DNA from 3 places in the Thermostichus sp. MS-CIW-37 genome. Region 2 is predicted to be linked to each of the others. Evidence: riboswitches for the same ligand, from Rfam matches in the RefSeq annotation. Region 2 holds a riboswitch; each other region holds the start of a gene.
What was found. A riboswitch is a leader RNA that binds a small molecule or an ion and turns the genes downstream of it on or off. The one in region 2 is predicted to bind cobalamin.
Positions count from the first base shown of each region.

Region 1: linked by a shared signal. The riboswitch ahead of metE (5-methyltetrahydropteroyltriglutamate--homocysteine S-methyltransferase) and the one ahead of ACVWYZ_RS01015 (sirohydrochlorin chelatase) in region 2 are both predicted to bind cobalamin.
Region 3: linked by a shared signal. The riboswitch ahead of ACVWYZ_RS06850 (TonB-dependent receptor plug domain-containing protein) and the one ahead of ACVWYZ_RS01015 (sirohydrochlorin chelatase) in region 2 are both predicted to bind cobalamin.

Region 1 is NZ_JBSSCV010000021.1:12,654-14,913, reverse strand. Features, by position in the region: gene ACVWYZ_RS10135 (ABC transporter substrate-binding protein) at 1-480, opposite strand, end outside; cobalamin riboswitch at 724-928, shown strand; gene metE (5-methyltetrahydropteroyltriglutamate--homocysteine S-methyltransferase) at 1,396-2,260, shown strand, end outside.
Region 2 is NZ_JBSSCV010000001.1:221,837-224,096, reverse strand. Features, by position in the region: gene ACVWYZ_RS01015 (sirohydrochlorin chelatase) at 1-943, opposite strand, end outside; cobalamin riboswitch at 974-1,109, opposite strand; gene ACVWYZ_RS01010 (heavy metal translocating P-type ATPase) at 1,237-2,260, opposite strand, start outside.
Region 3 is NZ_JBSSCV010000011.1:56,227-58,486, forward strand. Features, by position in the region: gene ACVWYZ_RS06850 (TonB-dependent receptor plug domain-containing protein) at 1-1,160, opposite strand, end outside; cobalamin riboswitch at 1,199-1,350, opposite strand; gene ACVWYZ_RS06855 (hypothetical protein) at 1,680-2,204, opposite strand.

The DNA.
Region 1 (2,260 bases), on a different contig from region 2:
TTGGGGTTTTTGCAGCCGCAGCTCCACCGTATGAGTGTCGATAGCTACTGCTTCCTTTAGGGCGGTTAGGTCGACCAGACCACCACTCCGAGCTGCTTGGTTAAAGGTGTAAGCCACGTCCGCTGCTGTGACAGGTTTTCCATCGGAGAAGACTGCATCCTTTCGTAGGGTTACCGTCCAGGTTAGGCCATCTTGGCTGACAGTGTAGCCAGTCGCCAGGTCGTTTACAATCTCAAGGTTCTCGTCCCGCCGCAGCAGAGTGCTTTGGAACAAAGGCGAACCGTAACGTCCCCAGCCCAGGGTGGGATCAAATCCTTCTTCCCTTTCCCCTCCAATGGCCAGCACGATTTGATCGCTGGATCCTGCTAGCTTTGGATCGAAAGCTGTCCGCTCAGCAGCATTCTGAGCGCATCCAGCCCACATCTGGCTCAGCAAGAAGAGGCCCACAGACCACACAGTTACTTTTAAGCTTGATGCCATAGAAACCCCGATCTGTCGCTTTTTCAGCAAAAAGGAGCAAACCCCCTTGCCTCCTGGACAAGACTTATGGCAGCTAAGCTACCACTGCCTTATCTTGAGAGCAATGCAGGGGGGGAGGATGCTTAGAGGATTCCGATGACTTCCTGCAAGACCGCTGGGTGAAAGGTGAGGTCTGGTAGCTCCAAAGGCTGCTGGCTTGGTGATGATTGAAGCACTCTACTCCCGTCTCTGAACTCCGTGATACGATGTAGCTCAGCTATCGGTTCTGACGGGGATCAGCCGCCAGAGGAAACGGGGAAAGAGCAGTGAGAATCTGCCGCTGTCCCGCAGCTGTGATCCGGTTTAGGAGAAGTCCTGCAGCAAATCTCTAGAGTCATTCGCTGCCGATCCAGGTCTTGTCCCCCAAAACCGTGTCAGTCAGAATGCCCGCCGATGGTTTTTCTAAACTTCACAACATCTGCGAGGTACAGATGGTAACTGTCTTGGCTTTAGCTCGTTTCTGCTTTCGTTATCCTGAGCATTTTCCTGGCGTTGCTCCCACAAGCTTTCGGTACTCCTCAGCAGTAGAAATAAGTCCAAGAACCCAAGCAAGACTCTGAGCCAGTTGGCCGGGAGAGAGTAAATTTTGGGTGCTGTTGCACCAAGATCTATCAAGATCTATCAAGATCTACAGCCCGCCTACGCGAAGGAAAGAGTGAGATGTCAGGCTTCCTGACTTCAATTGGTAGGCTGGCAAGTAGCCACTGCGATCGCTGGCTGCGTTGAGTATCTTTTTTGCGCAAAAGGCAGTGTTTTGTTGGGGTTCCAGAGGCAAGAGAGGAACAGCCGGTTTCTTCCTTGGCGGGCGGGATCCCAGTTGAGGGCGAATTGAACGCAGGAAAATTAGAAAACTCAGTATTTGGGATGGCACACAACATGACTGCACAAACCATGACATTGGGGTATGCCCGCATGGGCAAGCGCCGCGAGCTCAAAAAAGCTTTGGAAGGCTTTTGGAGTGGTGCCCTAGGGTCAGAGGCTCTGCTGGCTACCTTTTGGGATTTGGAGACTCAAGCCTGGCAGACTCAGCTACAAGCTGGGATTGATCACATTGCGGTAGGGGATCAGACTCTCTACGACCATGTACTGGACTGGGCCACCTGGCTGGGGCTGATCCCCTCTCGGTTCCGAGGTCTGTCGGGTTTAGACCGCTACTTTGCCATGGCGCGGGGTCGGGAGGGCCTGCCGGCTTTGGAAATGACCAAGTGGTTTGACACCAACTACCACTACTTGGTACCCGAAATTGAGCCGGAAGCCGATCCCAGTCCTAACTTTGGGGATTTTTTGGAAAGAGTTCGGCGGGCCCAAGGGATCCTAGGGGAGCGCACCAGCCCCGTTGTCCTCAGTCCAGTGACTTTGCTCTGCCTTAGCCAGCGATCTGGGGATCTGCGGGCGGACTTGGAAAAGCTCCTTCCTCTGTACCGGGATCTCCTCCAGGAGTTAAAACAGCTGGGGATCCCAGAAGTCCAGATTCACGATCCCATTTTGGTTACCAGCCAGGGAAGTGGCCTGCGGGAAGCTGTGGAAATGAGCTACCGCCAGTTGGCAACCGCCGGGATCCCTGTCCACTTGGTCACCTACTTCGATGACCTGGGGGAGACTTACCCCTGGGTGGTGCAACTGCCGGTGGCCGGCATTAGCCTTGACTTTACCCGTGGCCACACCCTGGATCTGGTAAGAACCTATGGCTTTCCGGCTGACCAGATCCTAGGTGCTGGCGTAGTGGACGCTCGGAATGTCT
Region 2 (2,260 bases):
GAGGATGGTGATGGGATCCGTGCCCGTGATGGTGGTCATGATGCTCGTGAGGGTGGTGATGGCTGGATCCAGCTCCAACCTCTGCGCTCACGGCCAGGCGAAACTTGCACAGGTGGCAGTTCATTTGGGTTTGGCCCTGTAGGGCTTCCTGCTCCAGTTGCTGCAGGCTGTGCAGCACCGTATCCACAAGGCCCAATTCCGGCAGCATCAGCCAGTCGATTTCCGGCTGTCGTTGTCGTTGTTTCTCCACTGCCGCCTCGATTTTTTTCACCAACACCCCCGTAAACAGAAAGTAGGGCAGCACGATCACCCGACGCGGCTGCCAGGACGAGGCCCGCTCCAACCCCACAGGCAGGCGGGGATGGGTAATGCCGATAAAGCAGGTCTCCACAGCGGCAAACCCGGATCCTTCCCAAAGCAGCCGAGCCAGTTTACAGGCTTCGGCATTGGCCTCAGGATCGCTGGAGCCGCGACCCACAAATAGGAGCACGGTTTCTGCCTCTGGGATCCGCTGCGGTTGGGCGGCCATCAAAGCGGCCAATCGGTCTCGCAGCAGTTGCAGGATCTCGATGCGGATCCCCAGCGGCCCACCGTAACGAATGCGCAACTGGGGATAGAGGGCCTGCAGGCGATCCAGTTCCATCGTCACATCGAACTTGTTGTGGCGGGCCCCAAACAGCAACAGCGGCAGGGCCACGATCTCCTGCCACCCTTGGGCCAAGCACTGCTCTACCCCCTGGGCAATGGTTGGCTGGGTCAGCTCCAGAAAGCAAGGGATCACCGGTCGATGGGGAGTGAGGGATTGGTAGACTTGGGCCAACTCCAGAAAGGCTTGCCGCCCTTCAGGGTCGCGGGATCCGTGGCCGATAAGCAATAGGGGCAATGAAGGAGAAGCAAGCTGCCCAACCGAAAGGGGAGGGGAAACACTGAGGGTATTCAACACAAAAAACTCCGTTCCTTGTGAATCGCAAGGGGTACAGGACAACGGCAGGTGGGTGTTCTGGCTGAGGGAGGGATCCCATCACAGTTGCGTCACAGTGGCGGACTTGCACCGCGCTTTCCCCAGTCTGCCTGAGCTTTTTAGGTTAGCTTGCCTCTTGCCATTCACCAAGCTCCCGGGGGGGATGTTCTTGTCTGCCAGAAGATAGCCCTGAGGCATGAGCGGTACGGCAGACTCATGCTCAAAGGGCAGCAAAACTGTTGCCGCGCTAATCCCCCTTGCCCCTGGGAGAGGGCCTAACGCCGGCCCGCTGGTCTGGGGGGCTGAAAGTGTCGCAGGCGCAGGGCATTGGCGACCACCGAAATGGAACTCAGGGCCATGGCTGCCCCCGCCAGCATAGGGTTGAGCAACCAGCCTGTAAAGGGATAGAGCGCCCCAGCGGCAATCGGGATCCCCAGCGTATTGTAGATAAAGGCGAAGAAGAGGTTCTGGCGGATGTTGTTGAGGGTGGCCCGGCTGAGTTGAATGGCTGTGGCGACTCCGCGCAGATCCCCCGACATGAGGGTAATATCGCTGGCGGCCATCGCCACATCCGTACCTGTACCAATGGCGATCCCCACATCGGCTTCTGCCAGAGCCGGAGCATCGTTAATGCCATCTCCCACCATCGCCACCCGGTGTCGAGGTTGTCTTAGGCTGCGTATGTAAGCTGCCTTCTGATCCGGACGGACTTGGGCAATTACCCGCTGAATGCCTGCTTGCCGAGCAACCGCTTGGGCCGTGGTGGGGTTATCCCCGGTCAGCAGGATCACCTCTAGACCCATCTGTTGCAGCTGTTGCACTGCCTCAGGAGAGGTGGGTTTGAGCGGATCGGCAATGGCCAACAGCCCCACCAGACTCTGGGATTGCGCTACGCCGATCACCGTTTTGCCCTGGCTTTCCCAGGTCTGAACCCGCTCTGACCAAGAGGGATCCCAAGGGATCCCCATCTCCTGTAGCCAGCTCAGCCGACCGATGCGAATCCACTGATCTTCCACCCAAGCTTCTGCCCCACTGCCTACCCTTGCCTGAAAGTGCCAGGCAGGAGGGATCACAATTTTTTCGGCTTCGGCTTTCTGCACCACCGCCTGGGCCAAAGGGTGTTCCGAGTGCCGCTCCACTGCCGCTGCCAGGCGCAACACCGTCAGGGGAGAGGAGCCATTAGCCCAAATATCGGTGACGGTAGGGCGACCTTCAGTCAGGGTGCCAGTTTTGTCCAAGACCACCGTGCGCAAGTCATGGGCCAATTCCAGGCTGTCGGCACTTTTCACCAGGATCCCC
Region 3 (2,260 bases), on a different contig from region 2:
AAGAGGGCCCCTTGGTTCACGGTATTGTCGTAGTTGACATTGGTGGATCCCCTGGCAAAGGAGAAGGTGGTGTTGCGAGCTGAAATGGATCGGTAGTCTGCTCCTAGAGTAAGCTCCAGGTTTTCAGCAGCCTTCCAGGTGTATTGCAGTTGGGATCCCCACCCCGTTCGCAGGATCTCATCCCGGGATCCCTGGCTTTGTGGGGCGCTGAAGCGATAGTTGAGGTCGTCAAAAAATACCCTAGCTTGCAGGGATCCCTTCTCTTGATTCCACAGCCAACTGAGATCTAACAGCAGGTCGTTGGTGTTTTGCACTGCATCGGGGGAGGGAAACTCGGTGCTGCCAGGCACCTGAAACGCTTTGTTGAGATAAAGGGCATTTCCGGTTAGGACTTGGCCTTCTGCCAATTGCCAGGTGAGCTTGGCTTGTAGGTTGTGGTACTCCACCGCCGAGTTTTCCCGCCTGCCGGCTTTGCCCAAACGCCTAATTTCAAAGGGAAAGTCGTTGTTGCTCTGCAGACGGCGATAGCTGACCACCCAGCCCAGATCCTGCACCTGGCCGCGGTTTTGGATCCCTTGCTCGTTGAGGCCGTAGCTGCCGATAGCCGCTTCCAGCACGGTCTCGGATCCCGGCTTTGGATCCAGCGTCACGATGTTGATGACCCCGCCAACGGCATCGGAGCCGTATAAGGTGGAGCCCCCACCTGGAGAGATCTCAATACGCTCGACCACATCTGTAGTGATCTGAGACAGATCGAACCCGCCAAAAAAGCCCAGGTCGTTAATGGGGCGGCCATCCAAGAGCACCAACACCTGGGCCGTTCGTCCTCCCCGCATAAACTGGGAGCTAAGGGCTCCCAACTGGGTTCCCGCCGTGCCGTCGCTGAGGATCCCGGGCAGGTAGCGCAGGGCCTCCTGAACGGTTCTTGCCCCTTGCTCTCGAATTTGCTGGCGGGTAATGACGTAAACCGGGCGGGAAGAATCCCGCAGCAAGCCGGGGCGACGAAAAGGCGTGGTGACGGGTTGATTTAAAATCTCGGCGCTAACGCCGGTTTCCAAAACCTCTTGAGCTGAGGGCGGGGAAGCTGCCGGCTGCGCCCACGCTGGGATCCCCAAAACAAAGCCCCCCAGCGCCAGGCTGAGACCTAGAATGGGATTCATTTTCCTAAAGCTCCTGATTCCGTGCGACGCGGAAGAAATGCGAGCCAAAACCGCAGGCGGGCATCCTGACTGAGGGCATGGGTCTAGCCCAAGCCCATCACAGTTGCGGCACAGCGCCGGATTTGCACCGGACTTTCCCCTTTACATGCCCTGGCTGATCCCCAGGACAACCTGTCGGTACAGCTTTCTCTGCGATTGCTCCGAAAAAGCCGTGCTAGGCATCATACATCCCCTGCTCTGGAGTTCCTATCCTGCCAGGGGGGATGTCATCCCCAGGGGTGAACGGGATCCCAACGGCAATCCCAGGGCTTCGGATGGGCCACATCCCATTTAGGCCAGATTTCTTCACTGCTTTGTAAGCAGTTGAAGGATAGCCCGCTGCTACTCCAGATCGCGAGGCCCAGGGATCCCTTAGCCTTTTAGGGAACAGAGATACGCTGAGACTTCACAAGACCCACAGCTTTTGGGAAAGCAAGATGGGGACGCTGGCCTAGCCGTCATGGGCGGGATCCGTATGAATTAGTACCCAACCGGGTAGAAAAGAGGAGCTTTTTCGATTTCAGGCGGGGCTGTCGTCTGGTGGGCTGGATCCGGTTCAACATGGCTGGGAGAGGCAATCGGCACCTCGATCATCCGATCCGGTACCAGCGGCACCATTTCGGAGCGGTCGGCGATTTCCCGGAGAGAATTGGCAATGGATTCCTGAGTCAGCAGAAACTGTCGTTCGTTGCGCTGCATCTGCTGCCACACCTGGTAACGCTGGCTCCACCGGCTTTGGGTATGCACAGTCCAACTGTAAAGGCTCAACACTGAAACGCCGGAGAGGATAGCCATCCCTGTGGAGATTTGCTTCCACCAGGCTAGGTGTTCTGCCCAAGCAAGATGCTGGCTGCGAGGATGGGCTGATTTCAACTTCAAATTCAAAGGTTGGGTGCGGCTGGCCTGAACTGTACCGGAGAGGGGTCGGCTCAGAGCAGAAGACCGTCTGTGGCGACGAGGGTTTTTGGGACGATCAAGACCTGCGTTCAAAGGCTGGCTAACCATGGGGCTTAACCTCACACACACCAAGGGATCCGACGGTGCAGGACTGCCGGTTCCGC